DNA from 2 places in the Nonomuraea sp. NPDC049269 genome. Region 1 is predicted to be linked to the other one. Evidence: predicted binding sites of a transcription regulator. Region 1 holds the regulator's gene; the other holds the start of a gene.
What was found. The regulator HspR, encoded in region 1, represses chaperone genes until heat shock. The targets are predictions, from matches to a motif close to ANTTGAGTCNNNNNGACTCAANT.

Region 1 (12,114 bases):
CGCCGCGCCCACGCTGAGCCGGCCCGGGACGACCAGGATGATGTTCGTCCCGAGGCCGGAGATCTCCTTCTCCACCGCGTCCTTCGCGCCGGTGCCGACGGCCACCAGGATCACCACGGCGAGCACGCCGATGATGACGCCGAGCATGGTCAGCACGCTGCGCAGCCGGTTGACCCGCAGCGCCTCCAGCGCCATCCCGAACGCCTCGCGCCCTCTCACTCCGGGTTACGCTCCGCGGTGTCGAGCTCGATGAGCCCATCGCGTACGTGGATCTGCCGCCGGGCGTGCCCCGCGACCTCCGGCTCGTGCGTGACCAGCACCACGGCCACCCCGCTGTCGCTGTTGAGCCGGTCGAGTATGGCCATGACCTCGGCGCCGTTGCGGGTGTCGAGGTTGCCCGTCGGCTCGTCGGCCAGCAGCACCTTGGGCTCGCCGACCAGCGCCCTGGCGATCGCCACGCGCTGCTGCTCGCCGCCGGACATCTGCGAGGGCCGGTGCTCCATCCGGTGCCCGAGTCCCACCGACTCCAGCGCCGCCCGCGCCCTGGACAGGCGCTCGGCCTTGCCGATCCCCCGGTAGACCAGCGGCAGCGCCACGTTGTCCAGCGCCGTGGTCCTGCCCAGCAGGTGGAACGACTGGAACACGAACCCGATGGTCTTGTTGCGCAGCTCGGCCAATTCGGTGTCGGACAGCCGCGACATCTCCACCCCGTTCACCCGGAGCCGCCCGGAAGTGGGCCGGTCGAGGCAGCCGAGCAGGTGCATCAACGTGGACTTGCCGGACCCGGACGGCCCGATGATGGCCACGAACTCGCCGCGGCCGATGCGGAGCGACACACCACGCAACGCCTCCACGGCGACGCCGTCGAGCTGGTAGCGCCTGGTGAGGTCGACGGCTTCCAGAGCGGCTGCCAAGGCGGTGGTCGTCATGGCAGTCGCTGCCCCTGTCGTACCGAGTCCGCGCCCTTGACCACGATCCGGTCACCGACCGACAGCCCGTTCAGCACCTCGACCACCGCCTCTCCCTGTGCGCCGAGCTTGACCACGCGGCGCTCCGCCGTACCGTTCCTGACCACCCAGACCACGCTCTCGCGCCCGCTGGAGACGATCGCCGAGGCCGGGGCCGCGATGGCGGCCGGCGACTCGCGGACCGTCAGCCGCGTCACCGCGCTCATACCCGGTTTCGGAGTGGGCGCCTCGGCTCCGTCGTCGAACCTGCCCGCGCCGAGCGTGAGCTGCACCGGGTAGCTGACACCGCCCGTCGTGCCCGCCAGCGGCGTCACGCCGACGCCCGTCACGCGCGCCGTGTAGCCCGCGCCGGGGACCGCGTCGAGCTCGACCGTCGCCTGGGTGCCCTTCTTGACCAGCAGCACGTCGGTCTCGTCGATGTCGGCGGAGAGCGTGAGCTCCGAGACGTCCGTGACGGTGACGATCGGGTCGCCCGCCGACACGGGGACGCCCGTGGCCACCGGCGTGCCGCCGCTCGCGGAGCCGCCCGAGGTGTCGGCGGGCAGTTGCTGGCCGCCGGTGGGCAGCTGGCTGAGCAGGCCGTTGAGGCTGCTCGCGGCGCCGCCGCCGGTGGGCCGGCCGAGCGTGACCACCCCGCCGAACGGCGCCTTGACGGTGAGCGACTTCACCGTGCTCTCCGCCGCCTTGACCGCGGCCTTCGCCTGGGACTTGGAGGCCGCCTGCAACGACGCCATGGACGACGTCAGCCCGCCGAACCCGCTGGTGACGCCGGCCAGCACGCTGTTGATCGACCGGTTGAGCTGGGCGGTGATCGACTTCAGCGCCCTGGTCTGCGCCTTGTGCTGGGCCTCGGCCAGGCCGATGGCGCTGAGCAGCTGCCGGCGGGCCTGGGCGTCGTCGATCTTCTTGGCCTCCCTGCGCGCCCTGGCGAAGTGCCTGGCCACCTTGCGGTCGAACGCGCCGGTGTCGAAGGAGGCGAGCCGGACGTTCGGGCGGCCCAGGCTCGGGGTGGCGGGCGAGGCCGACTTCGACGCCTGCCGAGCCTGTCTGAGCTGGTCCTGGGCCTGTGGTGAACGGATCTTGGCCACGATCTGGCCCTTGCGCACGTGGTCGCCCTCGCGTACGTAGAGCTTGGCGATCGTGCCCTGGGCGGGTGAGCGGAGGGTGGCCGTGGCGCGGGCGCCGATCGTGGCCGGCGCCTCGACGACCTCGGTGACGGGGGCGCGTTTGACGTCGGCCAGTTGTACGGCGGCCGGTTCCTCGGACGAGCAACCGGTCAGCGCGAGCAGGACGAGCAGCGGGGGGATGCCGCGACGGATCGTCACCCGACCCATCGTAGGAGCAGGGCGGTCCGGGCGGCTCTGGGCCTCCCGGGCTCAGCCCGAGGCGAGCTCGCGGCTGCGGTCGCGGGCGGCCTCGATGGCGGCCAGGAAGGCGGCGCGGACGCTGTGCCGTTCGAGCTCGGCGATCGCCGCGATCGTGGTGCCGCCGGGAGAGGTGACCGCCTCGCGCAGGATAACCGGGTGCTCGCCCGAGTCGCGCAGCATCACGGCGGCGCCCACGATCGACTGGGTGACCATGTCGAGCGCCGCGGCCCTGGGCATGCCGAGCAGGATCCCCGCGTCGACCATGGCCTCGACCAGGTAGAAGAAGTAGGCGGGCCCGCTGCCCGACAGTGCCGTGGCCGCGTCCTGCTGCGACTCGGGCATGCGCAGCACCTTGCCGACCGGCTTGAGCAGGTCCTCGGCGTGCTTGAGGTGCTCCTCGCCCGCGTGGGCGCCCGCCGAGATCACGCTCATCGCCTCGTCGAAGCGGATCGGCGTGTTGGACATGACCCTGACCACCGGCACCTCGACGCCGAGCCGCTGCTCGACGAAGGCGGTGGTGATGCCGGCGGCGGCGGTGATCACCAAGCGGTCGGCGGGGACGTAAGGGGCGATCTCCGCCAGCAGCGTCGCCATGTCCTGCGGCTTGACCGCCAGGATGAGCGTCTCGGCGGCCTTGGCCGCCTCGGCGTTGGTGACGGTCCGCACGCCGTACGCCTCACGCAGCGCCTGCGCTCGCTCCGGTCTGCGGGCCGTCGCCATGATGTCGCCCGAATCGAACCCTGCCCGAAGTAGACCAGACAGGAGGGCTTCGCCCATCTTGCCCGTGCCCAGAATCGCAATCACGCCGGTAGCCTACCTAGCTAGTGCCTGCTCACCAGCGACCGGGCGAAGAAGCCCAGGTTGCGCGGGCGCTCGGCGAGGCGGCGCATGAGGTAGGCGTACCAGTCGGTGCCGTAGGGCACGTAGACGCGCACCTGGGCGCCGAGCCCGGCCAGGCGGGCCTGCTCGGCGGGCCGCACGCCGTACAGCATCTGATACTCGAAGCCCGTCGCGTCCCGCCCGGTCAGCACGGCCAGCGCCGAGGCGATCTCCACCAGCCGGGGGTCGTGCGTGGCGACCATGGGATAGCCGGTGCCGTTCATCAGCACCTTGAGGCAGCGCACGAACGAGCGGTCGATGTCGGCCGGAGCGGTATGGGCGCCGGGCGCGGTGTAGGCGCCCTTGCACAGCCGCACCCTGGCCCCTTCGAGCCGCTCGCAGCGCTCGCGGGCGTCCGGCAGGTACGCCTGCACCACGACGCCCACGTCGGGATGCTCCTTGCGCAGCGTGGCGTGCACGGAGTGGAGCGTGGGGATCGTGTCGTGCTCCTCGGCGTCGAGGGTGATCGTCACTCCCCTGGCCGCGGCGGCCTCGCAGATGGTGGCCGCGTTGTCGAGCGCGAGCTGCTCGGAGAGCCGCAGCCCCAGCGCGGTCAGCTTGATCGACACGTCGGCGTGCTGAGGCAGCCGGCCGAGCAGCGCGAGGTGGTCCTGGACCGAGCGCTCGGCCCGCGCCCGGTCGGTGACGTCCTCGCCCAGGTGGTCGACGGTGACGAGCAGCCCGTCGCGGGTCAGCCGGGCGATGACCGCGTCGACGTCGTCGGCGACATAGCGCCTGACCACGTCCCTGGTCAGCGGCGATGTGGTGACGACCCGCTCGGCGAGGTCGCTCCTGGAGACGGCCAACAGGGCCTGACGCAGCACGTGTTCAACCCTAACTTCACCGGCGCGGTTTCCGCCGGATCCCGGCGGCTGAACCTCCGAGGCGTCCCATTCGTCCAAGAAGTATGCGCACAATGACAGCGACTCTTCTGGCCGGATGTCTGGTGCTTGCGACGAGCTGCGGGGCCCCGGCGCCTGCCAAGCAGGCCCCCGCCTCCGCCCCTCAGGTGCCGGTCACCACTGACCCCGTGGCGAGCGGACCCGCCGAGACGACTCCCACGAAGTCTCCGAAACCGGTCAAGCCCACGGGCGACACGATCAACACGCACAAGGTCCGCTGGACCAAGGCGCAGCCGACGTCCCACGGCCGCAAGCTCAAGCTGACCTGGTGGTCGGGCGTGGCGCCGTGCAGCGTCCTGGACCGGGTCAAGGTCAAGGAGACGGGCAAGCGCGTCACGGTCACGCTCTACGAGGGCACCGCCCCCAAGGCCAAGGACGTCGCCTGCATCATGATCGCGGTGGAGAAGACCACGACGGTCAAGCTCAAGTCGCCGCTCGGCAAGCGCAAGGTCGTGGACGGCGCCAAGCCCTGAACCTCCGCTATGAGACCTCCGGCACATGTGTCGGAGGTCTCGTCTTGCAGGGGGGAATGCGGGTGCTCGGGCTGGGGTTGAGTCGGGTAGGCTCAAGCTGTTTGACAAACGGTTCGGGCATTCGTACGTTGAGTCCAACCGACTCAACTTTAACTACAGGGACGTACTCATGGCACGTGCGGTAGGTATCGACCTTGGGACGACCAACTCCGTCGTCTCGATCCTCGAGGGCGGTGAGCCCACCGTCATCGCCAACGCGCAGGGCTCGCGGACCACGCCGTCCGTGGTCGCCTTCGCGAAGAACGGCGAAGTCCTGGTCGGCGAGGTCGCCAAGCGACAGGCCGTCACCAACGTGGACCGGACCATCCGCTCTGTCAAGCGCGAGATGGGCACCAACTGGTCCCAGGAGATCGACGGCAAGAAGTTCTCCCCCCAGCAGATCAGCGCCTTCGTCCTGCAGAAGCTGAAGCAGGACGCGGAGGCCTACCTGGGCGAGAAGATCACCGACGCGGTGGTCACCGTCCCGGCCTACTTCAACGACGCGCAGCGCCAGGCCACCAAGGAGGCCGGCACGGTCGCGGGCCTCAACGTGCTCCGCATCATCAACGAGCCGACCGCGGCGGCGCTCGCGTACGGGCTCGACAAGGAGCAGGACCAGACGATCCTGGTCTTCGACCTCGGCGGCGGCACCTTCGACGTGTCCCTGCTCGACGTCGGCCAGGAGGACGGCCACGGCTTCGTCGAGGTCAAGGCGACCTCCGGCGACAACCACCTCGGTGGTGACGACTGGGACCAGCGGGTCGTCGACGAGCTGGCCAACCGGTTCAAGAACGCGCACGGCGTCGACCTGTCCAAGGACAAGATGGCCCTCCAGCGCCTGCGTGAGGCGGCGGAGAAGGCCAAGATCGAGCTGTCCAGCCAGGCCGAGACCAACATCAACCTGCCCTACATCACCGCTTCGTCCGAGGGCCCGCTGCACCTCGACGAGAAGCTGACCAGGGCGGAGTTCCAGCGGCTGACCGCCGACCTGCTCGAGCGGACCAAGGGCCCGTTCCACCAGGTCATCAAGGACGCCGGCATCAAGGTCTCCGACATCGCCCACGTGGTGCTCGTCGGCGGCTCGACCCGCATGCCCGCCGTCTCCGAGCTCGTCAAGGAGCTGACCGGCGGCAAGGAGCCCAACAAGGGCGTCAACCCGGACGAGGTCGTCGCCATCGGCGCCGCCCTGCAGGCCGGCGTGCTCAAGGGTGAGGTCAAGGACGTCCTGCTGCTCGACGTGACCCCGCTGTCGCTGGGCATCGAGACCAAGGGCGGGATCTTCACCAAGATCATCGAGCGCAACACGACGATCCCGACCAAGCGCTCCGAGGTCTTCACCACGGCCGAGGACAACCAGCCGTCGGTGCAGATCCAGGTCTACCAGGGCGAGCGCGAGATCGCCTCGTACAACAAGAAGCTGGCCACGTTCGAGCTGACCGGCATCGCCCCGGCGCCGCGCGGCATCCCGCAGATCGAGGTCACCTTCGACATCGACGCCAACGGCATCGTCAACGTCTCCGCCAAGGACCTGGGCACGGGCAAGGAGCAGACGATGACGATCACCGGCGGCTCCGCGCTGCCGAAGGACGACATCGAGCGGATGATGCGCGAGGCCGAGTCGTACGCCGAGGAGGACAAGAAGCGCCGCGAGGAGGCCGAGGTCCGCAACAACGCGGACGGGCTCGCCTACCAGACGGAGAAGTTCCTCCGCGAGAACGACGACAAGGTCCCCGGCGAGATCAAGACCGAGGTCAACGACGCGCTCGCCGAGCTGAAGAAGGCTCTTGAGGGCACCGACACCGACGTCATCCGCAACTCGGCCGAGAAGCTCGCGACCGTCAGCCAGAAGATGGGCTCGGCGATCTACGCGCAGAGCCAGGGTCAGCAGGCCGACGGCGAGGGCGCTCCGCAGGACGCCGCGGCCGGCGAGCAGCAGAAGGCCGACGAGGACGTGGTCGAGGCCGAGATCGTCGATGAAGACCAGCCGAAGAAGGACAAGTGATGCCGACGCGTGACAACGGGCACGACGAGCCGGTGATCCGCGACAACCGTAAGATCGACCCGGAGACGGGCCAGGTGCGCGAACGTCCGCAAGACCAGGAGGCCCCCGCTCCCCCCGCCCCCACCGAGGTGGCGGCGCAGGACGGGGACCTGCTGGGGCAGCTCTCCGAGCGGACGTCCGACCTGCAGCGCCTCCAGGCGGAGTACACCAACTACCGCAGGCGGGTCGAGCGTGACCGGGTCGCGGTTCGCGAGCAGGCCGTCGCGAGCGCCCTCCAGGAGCTCCTGCCCGTGCTCGACGACATCGGCAGGGCACGTGATCACGGCGAGCTCACCGGTGGCTTCGCGAAGGTGGCAGAGTCACTGGAAGCGGCGGTCACCAAGCTCGGCCTCAACTCCTTCGGGCAGAAGGGCGACCCGTTCGACCCGACCGTTCACGAGGCGCTGATGCACAGCTACTCGCCGGACGTCACCGAGCCGACCGCGGTCGAGGTGCTACAGCCCGGTTACCGGATGGGTGACCGGGTGCTCCGCCCGGCACGGGTGGCCGTGGCGGAGCCAGAAGACGCCCCTCCGGCGTCCGACGACGACAACTGACGAAGAAGAACGAAGGGCGATAGATGAGCACCAAGGACTACCTGGAGAAGGACTACTACGCCGTCCTTGGTGTGCCCAAGTCAGCCACCGCCGAAGACATCAAGAAGGCCTACCGCAAGCTGGCCCGGCAATACCACCCCGACACCAACCAGGGCGACGTGACCAAGGAGACCAAGTTCAAGGAGGTCTCCGAGGCCTACGACGTCCTGTCCGACGGCAAGCGCCGCAAGGAGTACGACGAGGCGCGCACGCTGTTCGGGTCGGGGGTGGGCGGCCAGCGTCCCGGCAGTGGCGGCTTCCCGTTCGACTTCGGCGACCTGTTCGGCGGCACCGCCAGCCAGCAGCAGCAGGGCCACGGTGCGGGTGAGCGGCTCGGCGACCTGTTCGGCGGGCTGTTCAACCGCGGCGGCGGCTCGGCCCGTACGACCAGCACCACCAGGCCGCGGCGTGGGCAGGACATCGAGTCCGAGGTCACGCTCACGTTCACCGAGGCGGTCGAAGGCTCCACGGTGTCGCTCCGGCTGACCAGCTCGGCCGCCTGCACGGCGTGCAGCGGCACCGGGGCCAAGGCCGGCACCACCCCGCGGGTCTGCCCGACCTGCGAGGGCACCGGGGCGGCCAGCCGCAACCTGGGCAACTTCGCCTTCTCCGAGCCCTGCCGCGACTGCAAGGGCCGTGGCCTGCTCGTGGACGACCCCTGCCCCGTGTGCGAGGGCAGCGGCCGGGCCAAGAGCACCCGCAACATCCAGGCGCGCATCCCCGCGGGGGTGGCCGACGGCCAGCGGGTCAAGCTCAAGGCCAAGGGCGCCCCGGGCGAGAACGGCGGCCCGGCCGGCGACCTCTACATCCTCGCGCACGTCAAACCGCATGCCGTGTTCGGCAGGACGGGCGACAACCTGACGATCACCGTGCCGGTGACGTTCTCCGAGGCCGCGCTCGGCGCCGAGATCAAGGTGCCGATTCTCAAGGGCCTGCCGGTCACGCTGCGCATCCCGACAGGCACCCCCAACGGCCGCACGTTCCGGGTTCGCGGCAGGGGCGTCGCCCGCAAGGACGGCACCAAGGGCGACCTGCTCGCCACCGTCGAGGTGGTCGTCCCCAAGACGCTGGACGACAAGTCCCGCGAACTCCTCACGGAGTTCAACACCGCGACCGCGGGCGAGGACCCGCGGGCTGATCTCATACAGAGAGCCAGAAGCGAGTAGCCGATGGACGCCAACTATTTCGACCTGTCAGACGAAACACCGGTCTATGTGATCTCGGTTGCCGCGCAACTGTCGGGTCTCCACCCGCAGACGCTGCGGCAGTATGACCGGCTCGGACTGGTCTGTCCAGGCCGTACGGCGGGGCGCGGCCGCCTCTACTCCACCCGCGACATCGTCCAGCTCCGCGAGGTCCAGCGGCTCTCCCAGGAGGAGGGCATCAACCTCGCGGGCATCAAGCGGATTCTCGAGCTCGAGAACGAGGCTCTGCGGCTGCGTGAGGAGGTTCACCGCCTCCGCGCCGAGATGCAGATGGTCAGGGCGCTGATCCGCTACGAGCTGCCACCGGGGGCCTAGAAACACATGGACTACAAGCTCACCCAGAAGAGCCAGGAAGCTCTCTCCGGGGCCATGCGGCGTGCCGCCGCGGAGGGCAATCCGGAGATCGCGCCCGCGCACCTGCTGACCACCCTGCTCGCCCAGACGGGCGGCACCGCCGTTCCGCTGCTCGAAGCCGTCGGCGCCGACTGGAAGACGCTGCGCGCCAAGGCCGAGGAGCAGCTCGCCGCGCTGCCGAAGGCCCAGGGCTCCACCGTGAGCGCGCCGTCGAGCTCCCGCCAGCTGCTGACCGTGATCAACACCGCCGCGCAGCGGGCCAAGCGGCTCGAGGACGAGTACGTCTCCACCGAGCACCTGCTCGTCGGCCTGGCCACCGACGGCGGCCAGGTCGCCGAGCTGCTGAAGTCCCAGGGGGCGACCCCGCAGGCGCTGCTCGACGCCTTCGAGAAGGTACGCGGCCACGCCCGCGTCACCAGTGAGACGCCCGAGGACACCTACCAGGCGCTGGAGAAGTACGGCGTCGACCTGACCGAGCGGGCCCGCAGCGGCAAGCTCGACCCGGTCATCGGCCGTGACTCCGAGATCCGCCGGGTCGTGCAGGTCCTGTCCCGGCGCACCAAGAACAACCCCGTGCTGATCGGCGAGCCCGGCGTCGGCAAGACGGCCGTCGTCGAGGGCCTGGCCCAGCGCATCGTGGCCGGCGACGTGCCCGAGTCGCTGCGCAACAAGCGGCTCATCTCGCTCGACCTGGGCGCGATGGTCGCGGGCGCGAAGTACCGCGGCGAGTTCGAGGAGCGGCTCAAGGCCGTGCTCTCCGAGATCAAGGAGAGCGACGGGCAGATCGTCACGTTCATCGACGAGCTGCACACGGTCGTCGGGGCGGGCGCCGCCGAGGGCGCGATGGACGCGGGCAACATGCTCAAGCCCATGCTGGCCCGCGGCGAGCTCCGCATGATCGGCGCCACCACCCTCGACGAATACCGCGAGCGCATCGAGAAGGACCCCGCGCTGGAGCGCCGCTTCCAGCAGGTCTACGTCGGCGAGCCCACGGTCGAGGACACGATCGCGATCCTGCGCGGGCTCAAGGGCCGCTACGAGGCCCACCACCAGGTCCAGATCGCCGACAGCGCGCTGGTCGCCGCCGCCGCGCTCTCCGACCGCTACATCACCAACCGCTTCCTCCCCGACAAGGCCATCGACCTGGTCGACGAGTCCGCCTCCCGGCTGCGCATGGAGATCGACTCGCGGCCCGTCGAGATCGACCAGCTCCAGCGCAACGTCGACCGGATGAAGATGGAGGAGCTGGCTCTGTCCAAGGAGACCGACGAGGCCTCCATCCAGCGGCTCGAACGCCTCCGCAAGGAGCTGGCCGACCGCCAGGAGGAGCTCAACGCCCTCGTCGGCCGCTGGGAGACCGAGAAGGCCGGCCTGAACAAGGTCGGCGAGCTCAAGAAGCAGCTCGACGAGGCCAGGAGCAGCGCCGAGCGGGCGCAGCGCGACGGCGACTTCGAGGCCGCGTCCCGGCTCATGTACGCCGAGGTGCCACGCCTGGAGCAGGCCCTGCGGGCCGCCTCCGAGGCCGCCACCCCCGACAACGCCATGGTCAAGGAGGAGGTCGGCCCCGACGACATCGCCGAGGTCATCTCGTCCTGGACGGGCATCCCGGCGGGCCGCCTGCTGGAGGCTGAGACGGCCAAACTGCTGCGGATGGAGGAGGAGCTGGGGCGGCGCCTCATCGGGCAGCAGCAGGCCGTACAGGCCGTCTCCGACGCCGTACGACGGAGCCGGGCCGGGATCTCCGACCCCGACCGGCCCACGGGCTCGTTCCTGTTCCTCGGCCCGACGGGTGTCGGCAAGACCGAGCTGGCCAAGGCGCTGGCGGAGTTCCTGTTCGACGACGAGCGGGCGATGACCCGCATCGACATGAGCGAATACTCCGAGAAGCACAGCGTCGCCCGGCTCGTCGGCGCGCCTCCCGGCTACGTCGGCTACGAGGAGGGCGGCCAGCTCACCGAGGCAGTCAGGCGGCGGCCCTACACGGTCGTGCTGCTCGACGAGGTGGAGAAGGCCCACCCCGAGGTCTTCGACATCCTGCTGCAGGTGCTCGACGACGGCCGGCTGACCGACGGCCAGGGCCGTACCGTCGACTTCCGCAACACGATCCTGATCCTCACCTCCAACATCGGCTCGCAGTTCCTGGTCGACCCAAAGCTGGCCAACGGCGCCAAGCGCGAGGCCGTCCTGGGCGCGGTGCGCAACGCGTTCAAGCCGGAGTTCCTCAACCGGCTCGACGACGTGATCCTGTTCGACGCGCTCGGCTCGGAAGAGCTGACGCGCATCGTCGACCTCCAGGTCGAGCGCCTGGCCCAGCGACTGGCCGACCGCCGGCTGACGCTGGAGGTCACCGACGCGGCCCGCGAGTGGCTGGCGCTCACCGGCTACGACCCGATGTACGGGGCGCGCCCGCTGCGCCGCCTGGTGCAGTCGGCGATCGGCGACAAGCTGGCCAAGTCGGTGCTGTCGGGTGAGGTCGTGGACGGCGACCGCGTCCTGGTGGACCTCGGCGACGACGAGCTCACCATCGCCCGCGGCTGACCCCGCGCTCGCGACGCCCCGGAGACCGGCTGGTTTCCGGGCGTCGGCGTTTCATGACACGGGCCACCCCCCCTTTCGAAAACAGCATGGAAAGACTCGGTCACGTTCGGTAATGTGTGCGGTGGGTGAGGACGCTGTGACAGGAGGTGCGCGATGGCGATCCGCCGTTCCGCCGCCAAACGGCATGGCCTGCCCTCGATCGTGCAGTTGCGGCTCACGCCGACACCGGCTCAGGCCGAGGCGCTGGCGGCAGCGGTGCTGGTGTGTAGTCAGGCTGCCACCGTCGTGTCCCGGCTGGCCTGGCAGCACCGCGTCTTCACGGTGGTGGAGTTGCACCGGCTGGCCTATTACGCGGTGCGGGCGCAGGTGGCCGGGCTGGGCGCGCAGGCGGCTGTGCGGGCTATCGCCCGGGTCGCCAGCGCCTACGCCAACCGGCGCTCCACCAAGAAACGCGCTCACATCTTCCGCCCGCACGGCGCCGTCCCCTACGACGCCCGGCTGATGAGCTGGAGTCGCGATGCCCGGACGGTGTCGTTGTGGACCCCCACCGGCCGCGTTACCGTCCCCTACACCGGCCGGCCAGAAGACCTCAAGGCCGTGGATACGCTGCCGATGGGGGAGGCAGACCTGATCTGTCGACGCGGGGTGTGGCTGCTGCAGGTCGCCCTCACCCTGCCCAAGCCAGCGGTGCGTGAGCCGGTCGGCGGCTTTGTGGGGGTGGATCAAGGGGTGGCGAACCTGGCGGTCACCTG
Region 2 (12,114 bases), on a different contig from region 1:
CACGGTGATCGGGTAGCCGCGCTCGGCCAGGTGACGGCAGCAGGCCAGGGTGAACAGCCCGCCCACCCAGGTGCCGAGCGCGAAACAGACGACGGCGAGCGTCCTGCGTTCCTGGGCCTCGAACGAGTCCCGGAACACCTCCTCGAACCGCGACGCGATCACCCGCTCGTCGGACGCGGAACGCGGCCAGAACGACGGCGTGCCCGTCGAACCGGACGAGACCGCGATCATGTCGCCGATCACGCCGTCGCGGCAGAGCCGGGGGAGTGGGTGGCGGTTGAGGTAGCCGTCCTTGGTGAGCAGCGGCAACCGCGCGAAGTCTGACATGGTGGACACCTGGCCCGGGTCGACGCCATGCTCGGCGAGGAACTCCCCATACGCGGGCACCGACGCGGCCACCTGACGGAAAAGCGCAAGCGGATCCATTTCTCAGACGGTAGATCCTGCCTTCCGTCCACGCACGCGGTCACCCCCGCCTGTCCGCGCAGAGGACGCTCACTCGCCCGGTCGTACCAGCCCCGTCTCGTACGCGTAGACGATCGCCTGCGCCCTGTCGCGCAGCCCCAGCTTCATCAGCACCCGCCCCACATGCGTCTTGACCGTCTGCTCCGCCACCACCAGCTTCACCGCGATCTCCTGGTTGGACATCGCCTGCGCGACCAGCGCGAGCACCTCCGTCTCGCGCTCGGTCAGCTCCGCCAGCCGCCGCACCGTCGGCGCCCGGGGCGCGCCCAGCCGGGCGAACTCGTGGATCAGCCGCTTGGTGACCGCCGGAGCGATGAGCGCGTCGCCCGCCGCGACCACCCGCACGGCCTCGGCGAGCTGGACGGCCGAGGCGTCCTTGAGCAGGAACCCGCTCGCCCCCGCCCGCAGTGCCTCATAGACGTAGTCGTCGAGGTCGAAGGTGGTCAGGATGAGCACCTTCGGGCCGTCGCCCGCCGACAGGAGCCGTCTGGTCGCCTCCAGCCCGTCCATGACCGGCATGCGTACGTCCATGAGCACCACGTCGGGCCGCAGCTCGGCCGCCTGCCGTATCGCCTCCTCGCCGTTGGCCGCCTCCCCGACCACCTCGATGTCGGCCTGCGTGCTCAGGAACACCGTGAACCCGGTGCGCACCATCCCCTGGTCGTCCGCGATCAGGACCCGGATCACGTCGTCTCCTCCGTCGCCGCCACCGCGATCGGCAGCGTGGCGGTCACCTGGAAACCGCCTCCGTCGACCGGTCCCGCCTCCAACGTGCCGCCGAGCAGCGCCGCCCGTTCGCGCATGCCCACCAACCCCTGACCGGCTCCTTCGGTGCCGCCCGGCGCGGTGCCGCCGGCGTTGGCGACGCGCAGCCGTAAGGCGTGGCCGTCATGCTCGACGGTGATCGTGACCGTGGAGCCGGGCGAGTGCCGCATCACGTTGCTCAGCGACTCCTGCACGATCCGGTACGCGGACAGGCCCACGGCGGGTGGCAGCGGCCCGAGCGGCTCCGGTCGCCCCACCCGCACGGTGAGCCCGGCGGCGCGGGCGTTGGACACGAGCTCGTCGAGCCGGTCGAGGCCGGGCTGCGGCGCGGTGTCGGTGCGGCCGTCCTGGTCGCGCAGCACGCCGAGCACCTGCCGCAGCTCGGCGATGGCCTCCAGGGACAAGCTGCGGATCTCGGCCAGTCCCGCCTCCAGCTGGACGGGATCGCCGGCCGCCTTGAGCGGCACCGCCTCGGCCTGGATGGCGATCACCGACATGTGGTGGGCGACCACGTCGTGCAGCTCCCGCGCGATCCTGGCCCGCTCTTCGAGCACGGCCTGGGCGCCTTCGGCGAGCCGTGTGCGCCGTTCCTCCTCCACGAGCCTCGCCGTGGCGTTACGCCGTACGCGCACGTTGTAGCCGAACAGCAGGGCGACCGTCACGATGACGGTGACCACGGCCATCGAGTCGGGATGGATGATCCACGCGGCCAGGGCGCCCACCACCCACACGACGATGGTGATCCGGCGATCGCAACGCGCGGCGACCGAGTAGGCCACGAGCACGTACATCACCGTCATGGCGGCCGTGTAGGGCGGGTCGCCGGGGCCCGGCCTGATCGTCTCAATCACCCACAACGCGGAGGGCAGCAGAACGACGGCCACCCGCCAGGCGCCCAGCGGCCACCGGTCACGCAGCGCCACGGGCAGGGAGAACGCGGCGGAGGCGAGAAAGAGCAGCTGGTCGTCGACCGGCAGCTTGGCCTCGTCGTTCCAGCCGACGAACTGGGAGAACGTGCTGCCGAACAGGAGCAGGGCCACCAGGATGTCCGCCACCTGGACCAGGTCGACATGGCCGGCCAGCGGCTGCCAGCGGGGCGGCCGGAAGCGCAGCCAGCGCGATCGGGGCGGCGACGGGTCCGCGTCGCCCTGGAACAGCGCCAGCGCGACGGATCGCACCACTGCCGAGAACACGCGACCACCCTACGGGCGCGTGGCCGGGCGGGCATCAACCCTGGGTCGTCATCCTCAGGTATGACTGGCTTACATGATTACGATCGCCGTGAGCGAACATCGGCAAGCCTGGGAACAATCGGCGGCTCTAATGAATTGAGTCGGTATAACTCAACCCTTTGGAGTTCGTATGAGTGAGAGCTTGATCCTCCCGGTCCTGCCGCTGGACGACGAGGTCGTCCTGCCGGGCATGGTGGTTCCGCTGGACCTGTCCGACTCCGAGGTGCGGGCGGCCATAGACGCGGCCCAGGCATCTGGTGGCAACAAGCCGCGGGTCCTCCTCGTTCCCCGGATCGACGGCCGTTATGGCGCGGTCGGCGTGCAGGCCGTTGTCGAGCAGGTCGGGAGGCTGCCCGGTGGCGAGCCCGCCGCCGTGGTGCGAGGCGTCAACCGGGTTCGCGTGGGCACTGGCACGACCGGCCCCGGCGCCGCCCTTTGGGTGGAGGCCATCGTGATCGAGGCCGTCTCCGCCGGCGAGCGCGCCCAGGAGCTGGCCAAGGAGTACAAGGCCCTGGCCACCACGATCCTGCAGAAGCGCGGCGCCTGGCAGGTCGTCGACCAGGTCAACCAGATCGACGACCCCTCGGTCCTGGCCGACAGCTCCGGCTACACGCCTTGGCTGACGACGGCCCAGAAGGTCGAGCTGCTGGAGGCCGCCGACCCCGCCGACCGGCTGGCCAAGCTGGTCGAGTGGTCGCGCGAGCACCTCGCCGAGCTGGATGTGGCCGAGACGATCCGCAAGGACGTCCAGGAGGGCATGGACAAGCAGCAGCGTGAGTTCCTGCTGCGCCAGCAGCTCGCCGCGGTCCGGAAGGAGCTCAAGGAGCTCAACGGCGACTCCACCGAGACCGAGGAAGAGGACTACCGGGCCCGCGTCGAGGCGGCCGACCTGCCGGAGAAGGTGCGCGAGGCCGCGCTCAAGGAGGTCGACAAGCTGGAGCGTACGTCCGACCAGTCTCCCGAGACCGGCTGGATCCGTACCTGGCTCGACACCGTCCTCGACCTCCCGTGGAACGAGCGGACCGAGGACAACTACGACATCACCCGCGCCCGTGAGGTGCTGGACGCCGACCACACCGGTCTCGCCGACGTGAAGGACCGCGTCATCGAGCACCTGGCCGTGCGCAAGCGCCGTCAGGACAAGGGCATGGGCGTGGTGGGCGGCCGCCGCAGCGGCGCCGTACTCGCGCTCGCCGGTCCTCCCGGAGTGGGCAAGACCTCGCTGGGCGAGTCCGTCGCGCGGGCGATGGGCCGCAAGTTCGTCCGCGTCGCGCTCGGCGGCGTCCGCGACGAGGCGGAGATCCGCGGTCACCGGCGCACCTATGTCGGCGCGCTGCCCGGCCGCATCGTCCGCGCCATCCGCGAGGCCGGGTCGATGAACCCGGTCGTCCTGCTCGACGAGGTCGACAAGGTCGGCGCCGACTACCGCGGCGACCCGACGGCGGCCCTGCTCGAAGTGCTCGACCCCGCGCAGAACCACACGTTCCGCGACCACTACCTCGAGGTCGAGCTGGACCTGTCCGACGTGCTGTTCCTGGCGACGGCCAACGTCCTGGAGGCCATCCCCGGGCCGCTGCTCGACCGCATGGAGGTCGTGACGCTCGACGGCTACACCGAGGACGAGAAGGTCGCCATCGCCCGCGACCACCTGCTGCCCCGGCAGCTCGACCTCGCCGGACTGACCGCCGACGAGGTGGGCGTCGAGGACGCGGCGCTGCGCAAGCTGGCCGCCGAATACACCCGGGAGGCCGGCGTACGGTCCCTGGAGCGCTCGGTCGCCCGCATCCTGCGCAAGGTCGCGGCCAAGAACGAGCTGCCCGTCACGGTCGGCGAGGACGACCTGGTCGGCTACATCGGCCGCCCCAGGTTCGTGCCGGAGTCGTCGCTGCCCGAGGCCACCCAGCGCACCTCGGTGCCCGGAGTGGCGACGGGCCTGGCGGTCACCGGCGCGGGCGGCGACGTCCTCTACGTCGAGGCGTCCCTGGCCGAGCCGGAGACCGGCGAGACCGGGCTCACGCTCACCGGCCAGCTGGGCGACGTGATGAAGGAGTCGGCCCGGATCGCGCTCTCCTACCTGCGCTCGCACGGCGCGGAGCTGGAGCTGCCGGTCACCGCGTTCAAGGACCGCTCGGTCCACGTCCACTTCCCCGCGGGCGCCGTGCCCAAGGACGGCCCCTCGGCGGGCGTGACGCTGACGACCGCGCTGGCCTCGCTCCTGTCCGGTCGTACGGTACGCAGTGACGTGGCCATGACCGGCGAGATCTCGCTCACCGGACGGGTGCTGCCGATCGGCGGCGTCAAGCAGAAGCTGCTGGCGGCGCACCGGGCAGGCATCACCACGGTCCTCATCCCGGCCCGCAACGAGCCGGACCTGGACGACGTGCCCGAGGAGGTGCGCAACGAGCTGACGATCCACCCGGTCAGCGACGTACGCGAGGTCCTCGACATCGCCCTGTCCCCGGCCCAGGTCGCCTCCCCGGTCGCGGCCTGACCGACCAGCTGCCCCGCTGTACTCCGGTACGGCGGGGCTTTTGGCGTTTTGGGCGAATCATCCGTTCGTTTGACTGAATGATTCGCTCATGCTTTTCTGAGCCTCATGTTGTACGGCACGCCCGCGCTGGAAGCCGCCGACAAGGCGGTGCTCGCGGAGATCGAGGACATGCGGCGGGACCTGAAGTACCGGCTGGCCGAGACGCATCGCTGGGACGGGCAACTGCGCAGGCAGTTGCGGGCGCGGGCGATCCAGGGATCCAACTCGATCGAGGGTTACCGGGCCAGCGTGGAGGACATCGAGTCGATCATGGCGGGGGAGGAGCCGCTGGAGACGTCGGTGCCGGTGGCGCGGGAGATCGCGGGATATCAGCAGGCGCTGACCTATATCCAGGTGCTTTCGCGGGTGCCGGTGTTCCGGTTCGACGTGGGGCTGCTCCACGGGCTCAACTTCATGGTCATCGGTCACCATCGCGACAAGTCGCCAGGCGCGATCAGGCCCGGCGGCATCTACATCCGCGACTCCGACTCGGGTGCCGTGGTCTATGAGGGACCCGACGCCGACCTGGTGCCGGGCCTCCTGGACGAGCTGGTCGGGTGGCTCAACGAGGGCGATCGAGACTGCCCGAGCTATGTCCGGGCGGCGATGGCCCACTTCAACCTGGTCAAGATCCACCCTTGGCGCGACGGCAACGGCCGGATGTCGCGCGCGCTCCAGACGCTCGTCCTGGGCAGGGAGCAGATCATGCTGCCCGAGTTCTCCTCCATCGAGGAGTGGCTCGGCCAGCAGCGCACCACCATCGAGTATTACGACGTGCTCGGCCTGGTGGGCGGCCGGCAGTGGGGCCCGCACGGGGACACCCTGCCGTGGGTGCGCTTCTGCCTGAAAGCCCATCACATGCAGGCGCAGCGGGTGAGTCAGCGGCTCGCCGAGGCCGGAGACATCTGGATGCTGCTGGAGGAGCAGGTCGACGCCGACGGCCTCAACAACCGGAGCGTCTCCGCCCTCTACGAGGTGTTCGTGAACAGGCGCCTGCGCAGGAGTCGCTACCAGGCCGACGAAGGACTCAGCCAGGGCCAGGCCGCCCGCGACCTGCGCGACCTCGCGGCCAAGGGGTGGCTCCAGCCGTACGGCGAGACCAAGGGCCGCTTCTACGCCCCGGGCCCGCGCATGGCCAGGATCAAGGCCGACTTCGCCGAACGCGTGACCCCGCTGCGCGACCCCTGCCGGTAGGAGGTAGGCGGTCTGACGGCTCTCCTTCGGCGTTGGGGGTTCTTGTGGCGGGGCGCGGCGTGGGTCAAGGGATGGTGACGAGGACGGTGCCGGTCTTTCCCGGGCGGACCGCGTGCTCAACGGCCTGTGCGATCTCGTCGATGCCGTACTGGGCTGCCACATCGAATGCCTCAGCTGCCCCATGGGCGATGAGCTGGGTCATACCCTCGCCACTTCCACACCTGTGGCATCGAACCGCTTTACCCGTCGCATGCAGGCCGAGGTGATTGGTGGCGCATTCCCGCCCTTGAACGTCCGGATGCGGGAGCTGTCGATCATCGCCTGACGCTGCTCATGGTGCGTCCGTCGTGAGGTTCCAGATCAAGCTGGCCTAATCAGATCTACCGGGTCGCCGTAGGGCTGACCCCAGCTACGCGTGCAGTTGGTCCAGCAAGTCGGCTGCCACGGCCAGGATCCGGCACTCCGCAGGGGTGAGCCGCTGGGCCATCGCCTGGGCCAGCCACAGGTCCGTGGTGCCGGCCTGTTCGGTGAGCATCGCGGTGCCTCGTTCGGTGAGGACGATGTGGTGCCGGCGGCGGTCGTCTTCGTCGCGTGAGCGGCGGATCAGGCCCTGCTCGTCCAGTGCGGCGAGGGCGCGGGTGACGGACTGCGGCTGCAGGTGTTCGGCCGTGGCCAGCTCTCCTGCGGTCATGGGGCCGCGTCGGTGCAGGTGACCGAGAAGGGAGAGGGCCAGGGCGCCGGGGCCGTGTGCGGGGCGCTCCTCGCGCAGGCGCCGCGCCAGGCCGACGGCCGCCCGGCGGAGCGATACGGCCGTGGCTCGTAGTTCCTCGTCGTCCATGATTATTACGGTAGCACTTACTAAATGTCTGTATATCCAGGTAGTTAGCGGAAAATTTACTACGCAATGCGTAGGAAGGTGGTAGGGTCCGGCGTCGGGAGGTGCCGATGTGGGGATCGAGACGCGACGTATGATCGCCGCCGGGCTGGGGCTCGGCGGGCCGGTCGCCTGGGGTGTCGCCTCCGGGCACCCGGCCCTCGGCACGCTGGCCGCGCTCGGTGCCCTCGCCGTCAGCGGCGTCTCCACGGGCGCTGGGCCCACCGGTGCCGGGTCAGTGGGCGCCGTACCCGTTGGTGGCGTCCCCGCGGGCACCACATCCGCCGACAGCGTCTCCAGGGCCGCCGCACCCGTCGATGGCGTGGTCGCAAAGGTCGCGTCCTTGGCGGAAGGGTTAGGGCGAGGTGGTTGCGCGGTCGCGGCCACGACCGTGGCGGGGCTCGTCGGTGCTGCCGTCGGCGGGCAGGGCTGGATCACGGCGGTCACCGTCGTGCTCGTCGCGGCCGTGGCGGCGGTGGTGGGCGGGTTCAGCCGTCCGATGGCCGAGCACACCACGCGCTTCATCGTCTTCATGGTCATCTCGACCGGCCTGGCCAAGCACGCCGCTCCCGTCGCCGCGGCCGTACTGTTCGCCGAAGGGGCGATCTGGGGCCTACTGGTCACCGCGCTGTGCACCCACACAAAGCTGTGCGCCCACACAAAACAGTCACGCACGAAACGACCGCGGCCCGTCGCCGTTCCGCCGGCGAGCCCCGCACCCACCAAGAGAGCGCTTCTGCGCCGCTGGTGGCGGACGCTCGGGACCGTGCGAGGCTGGCAGTACCCCATCCGCCTGATCACCTGCCTGGCCGCCGCCGAGATCATCGGCCTGGTGTGGCGGCAGCCGACCGCCTCCTGGATCGCCGTCACCGTCGTGATCGTCGTCAGACGGCAACTGGACGGCGCGCTGCGGCGGGCGATCGAGCGGGCCGCGGGTACCGGCGCCGGAGTGCTGGTGGGGTCCGCCGTACTGTTGTGGGTGCCGGCGCCATGGCTGTTCGTGCTGCTCGTCGCCGGGCTGGCCGCGGTCAGGCCGGTGCTCAAGGATCGCGACTACACCTTGTACGCGACCGTCATGACGCCGCTCGTCCTGCTGCTCATGGAGGGCGGTGGACGCGTGGCCCCCGCCACGATCGGGTACCGGCTGGCCGACACGGCCATCGGGTGCGTACTGGCCCTGGGCTTGGGATACCTGCCCTGGGCAGTACGCAGAGAGAGGAGCACACGTGCCATCGTGGACTGACCATGCGATCTGGTGGCAGGTCTACCCGCTCGGCTTCACCGGGGCACCGGCCACCGCCCAACCGGAGGTGCGGCACCGGCTGCGCCACCTGGAGGCGTGGCTGGACTACGTCGTGGAGCTGGGCTGTTCGGGGCTCCAGCTCGGTCCGATCTTCGCCTCCGAGACCCACGGCTACGACACCGTCGATCACTTCAGGATCGACCCCCGCCTCGGTGACGACGCCGACTTCGACTCTCTCGTCGCCGAGGCGCGGCGACGCGGGCTGCGGATCATCCTCGACGGCGTGTTCAACCACGTCGGCCGGTCGTTCCAGGCGGACGAGCGATGGTTCAGGAGAGGAACCGAGGGCTACGAGGTGTTCGAGGGGCATCATGGGCTCGTCGCGCTCGACCACGCCGAACCCGCCGTGCGGCACCACGTCGCCGCCGTACTGAACCACTGGCTCGACCGTGGCGCTGCGGGCTGGCGGCTCGACGCTGCCTATGCCGTACCGGCGTCGTTCTGGCGGGAGGTCCTGCCCGAGGTGCGTGCGCGGCACCCGGAGGCGTGGTTCGGCGGTGAGGTGATCCACGGCGACTACGCCACATATGTCGCCGAGTCGGGGCTCGACTCCGTCACCCAGTACGAGCTGTGGAAGGCCATCTGGAGCTCGCTCAACGACCGCAACCTCTTCGAACTCGCCTGGGCCCTCGACCGCCACGACGGGCTGCTGGACACCTTCGTCCCCCTCACGTTCGTCGGGAACCACGACGTCACCAGGATCGCCACCCGGCTTGAGGACCCTCGGCACCTCGGCCACGCCCTGGCCGTGCTGTTCACCGTCGGCGGCCTGCCGAGCGTCTATTACGGGGACGAGCAGGCGTTCCGGGGAGTGAAGGAGGAGCGGGCGGGCGGTGACGACGCGATCAGGCCGGCGTTCCCCGCGGAGCCAGGCGGCCTCGCCCCGGACGGGACCGACGTCTACCGGCTGCACCAGCGGCTCATCGGCCTGCGCCGGCGTCACCCGTGGCTGGTCAGAGCCCACACCACCGCCGAACACCTGACCAACACGGCCGTGGCGCTCCGCTCCCGGCCCCGCGACGGTGGCGGGACGGAGATCGTCACCCTGCTGAACCTCGGCGACGAGCCGCACCGGTTCCCGATCGGCCAGGTCGACGTGGCCGAGCCGCAGCGTGGCGTGACCGACCCGGCCGTCGTTCCGGCGCACGGCTGGAGCATCGTGATCCAAGTCACCGAGGAGGTAGGGAATAGCGGGAAGTCAGGTAGACGTTAGCAATGGCGTGAACGAGGCATACGCGACAGACCAGAGCGCCGGTAGCGGCGCCAGGTGTTGCTGTATGGGGCGAATGTTCGCCATGGACTGTCAGAACCGATAGCCAGACGTCCCCACCTCGAAGGTCACCCATGATTTCTCCCAGTTTTGTGCTGCGCAGGTTGAGCCACCTGCCCTTCCACCCCGGCACGCGTTAGACCGCCCGCCCGCGGGCCCTCCGACGATGACGATGTCGATTCCAGCGGCGTACTGCCGCTCTTAGTGGTGGGGATTTTTGGTGATACAGGCGTCCGGCCTGCGCAAGGTGTATGGGAACACCGTCGCCCTCGACGGCGTCGACCTGCACGTACGCGAAGGCGAGATCTACGGCGTGCTCGGCCAGAGCGGCGCCGGCAAGAGCACGCTCCTGCGCTGCGTCAACCTGCTCGAACGCCCCACCGCGGGCACCGTCACCGTCGCCGGGCAGGACCTCACCGCGCTGCGCAGCGGCGACCTCAACCGGGCCAGGCAGCGCATCGGCATGATCCACCAGCACTTCGCGCTGCTCTCCTCGCGCACGGTCGCCGGGAACGTCGCCTTCCCGCTGGAGGTCATGGGCGTGCCCAGGGCCGAACGGGAACGCCGCGTCACCGAACTCCTCGACCTGGTCGGCCTCGGCGGCCGGGGCGCCGACCGCCCGAACCAGCTCTCGGGCGGCCAGAAGCAGCGCGTCGGCATCGCCAGGGCGCTGGCGGGCAACCCGTCGGTACTGCTGTCGGACGAGGCCACCTCCGCGCTCGACCCGGCCACCACGCAGTCGATCCTGTCCCTGCTCAAGCGGCTCAACACCGAGCTCGGCCTGACGATCCTGCTGATCACCCACGAGATGAACGTCGTCAAGAGCATCTGCGACTCGGTCGCCATCATGTCAGACGGCCGCGTCGAGGAGTCGGGCACGATCGCCGGCCTCATCAGGACGCCGGGATCGCGACTGACCCGCGAGATCTTCCCCCTGCCCGAGCCGGCGCCCACGGGCTCGATCACGCTCACCTTCACGGGCGACCCGCATCAGCCGGTGGTGTCGGAGGTGGTGCGCAAGTTCGACGTGGACGTGAGCATCCTGGGCGGCTCGATCGAGAACCTCGCCGGGGGAGCGGTCGGCCGCCTGCGGGTGTCCTTGTCGGGCGATGAGGAGGCCGCCGCGCTGGCCTTCCTTCGCGCGCGGGGGGTGGTGCTCTGATGCGAAAAGCCTTTTTTGCTGTACGGCACAGCACGGTGGGCCCCACCCACCGTCCGTGGCCGGGCCCTGTCCAGGGGCACGCTCCTCCGGTGGACCTGGCTGAGCGCCGTGACGTGCGTCTTCTTGGCCCCGATCCGTGGCTTTGGCCGACCACCGTGACTTCCGCGCCGGTCTCCACCGTCCGACGTCCCGCCGTCTCGGCGCGGCGGGCGACGCCCGGCCGGCTGTCCGGGACACCGGGTCGGCGTTCAGGGCGCAGACCGTTCGGGACGCCGGGTCGGTGTTCGGGGCGGAATCGGCAGACCGTCCGGGACGCCGGGTCGGTGTTCGGGGCGGAATCGGCAGACCGCCCGCGACACCGGGTCGGAGTTCAGGGCGGGAATCGCCAGACCGTTCGGGGGAGGAACAGCTATGACCTGGGATGAGATGGGGCCGCTGCTCTGGGAGGCGGCCGGACAGACGGCGCAGATGGTCGGCTGGTCGACCCTGTTCACCGTGCTGTTCGGTCTGCCGCTCGGCGTGGCGCTCGTCGTGTTCGATCGCGGTGGGCTGCGGCCGTTGCCGGCGGTGAAGTCGGTGCTGGGTGTCGTGGTGAACGTGGGGCGGTCCCTGCCGTTCATCGTGCTGATGATCGCCATCATCCCCTTCACCCGGCTGGTCGTGGGCACCACCATCGGCACCGCGGCCGTGGTCGTGCCGCTCACCGTGGGGGCGGTGCCGTTCTTCGCCAGGCTGGTGGAGACGGCGTTGCGCGAGGTCGGAGCCGACGTGGTGCAGGCGGCGCAGGCCATGGGCGCGGGCCGTACGACCATCGTGCGGAAGGTGCTGCTGCCCGAGGCGCTGCCCGGCCTCGTCGCCGCGGTGACCGTCACCGTGGTCGCGCTCATCGGTTACTCGGCCATGGCCGGGACCATCGGCGGGGGCGGGCTGGGGGACCTCGCGGTCAGGTACGGGTACCAGCGGTTCGAGACGCTGCTCATGATCGTCACCGTCGTGCTGCTCATCGTGCTGGTGCAGCTGATCCAGAGCTTGGGCGACCTGGTCGCCCGCCGCTTGTCACATAGATAAGGAAAAATCATGAAATTTCGGAACATTGTGGGCGCTGCTGCCCTGGCCCTGTTGCTCGCCGCATGCGGAACGTCGCAGGGCGCTACCGGCAAGACCGCCGAGTCCGCCGACACCGTGCTGAAGGTGGGCGCCAGCCCGGTGCCGCACGCCGAGATCCTGAACTTCGTCAAGCAGAACCTGGCCCCGGCGGCCGGGCTGAAGCTGGAGGTCGTGGAGTTCACGGACTACGTGCAGCCGAACGTACAGCTCAG

Region 2: the regulator HspR is predicted to act here: its motif matches at 2,557-2,579, upstream of lon (endopeptidase La).

What each region holds. Positions count from the first base shown of each region.
Region 1 covers NZ_JBICSO010000002.1:622,771-634,884, reverse strand. Annotated here, with positions in the region: gene ACGFNP_RS12665 (ABC transporter permease) at 1-219, opposite strand, end outside; gene ACGFNP_RS12660 (ABC transporter ATP-binding protein) at 216-929, opposite strand; gene ACGFNP_RS12655 (efflux RND transporter periplasmic adaptor subunit) at 926-2,293, opposite strand; gene proC (pyrroline-5-carboxylate reductase) at 2,345-3,139, opposite strand; gene ACGFNP_RS12645 (proline dehydrogenase family protein) at 3,157-4,038, opposite strand; gene ACGFNP_RS12640 (hypothetical protein) at 4,131-4,589, shown strand; gene dnaK (molecular chaperone DnaK) at 4,759-6,630, shown strand; gene grpE (nucleotide exchange factor GrpE) at 6,630-7,226, shown strand; gene dnaJ (molecular chaperone DnaJ) at 7,250-8,431, shown strand; gene ACGFNP_RS12620 (heat shock protein transcriptional repressor HspR) at 8,435-8,785, shown strand; gene clpB (ATP-dependent chaperone ClpB) at 8,792-11,362, shown strand; gene ACGFNP_RS12610 (RNA-guided endonuclease InsQ/TnpB family protein) at 11,516-12,114, shown strand, end outside.
Region 2 covers NZ_JBICSO010000001.1:1,526,381-1,538,494, reverse strand. Annotated here, with positions in the region: gene ACGFNP_RS07080 (phenylacetate--CoA ligase family protein) at 1-426, opposite strand, end outside; gene ACGFNP_RS07075 (response regulator transcription factor) at 496-1,152, opposite strand; gene ACGFNP_RS07070 (sensor histidine kinase) at 1,149-2,423, opposite strand; gene lon (endopeptidase La) at 2,593-4,953, shown strand; gene ACGFNP_RS07060 (Fic family protein) at 5,059-6,186, shown strand; gene ACGFNP_RS07055 (hypothetical protein) at 6,299-6,511, shown strand; gene ACGFNP_RS07050 (MarR family winged helix-turn-helix transcriptional regulator) at 6,596-7,024, opposite strand; gene ACGFNP_RS07045 (FUSC family protein) at 7,134-8,303, shown strand; gene ACGFNP_RS07040 (alpha-amylase family glycosyl hydrolase) at 8,287-9,576, shown strand; gene ACGFNP_RS07035 (methionine ABC transporter ATP-binding protein) at 9,854-10,795, shown strand; gene ACGFNP_RS07030 (methionine ABC transporter permease) at 11,207-11,863, shown strand; gene ACGFNP_RS07025 (MetQ/NlpA family ABC transporter substrate-binding protein) at 11,873-12,114, shown strand, end outside.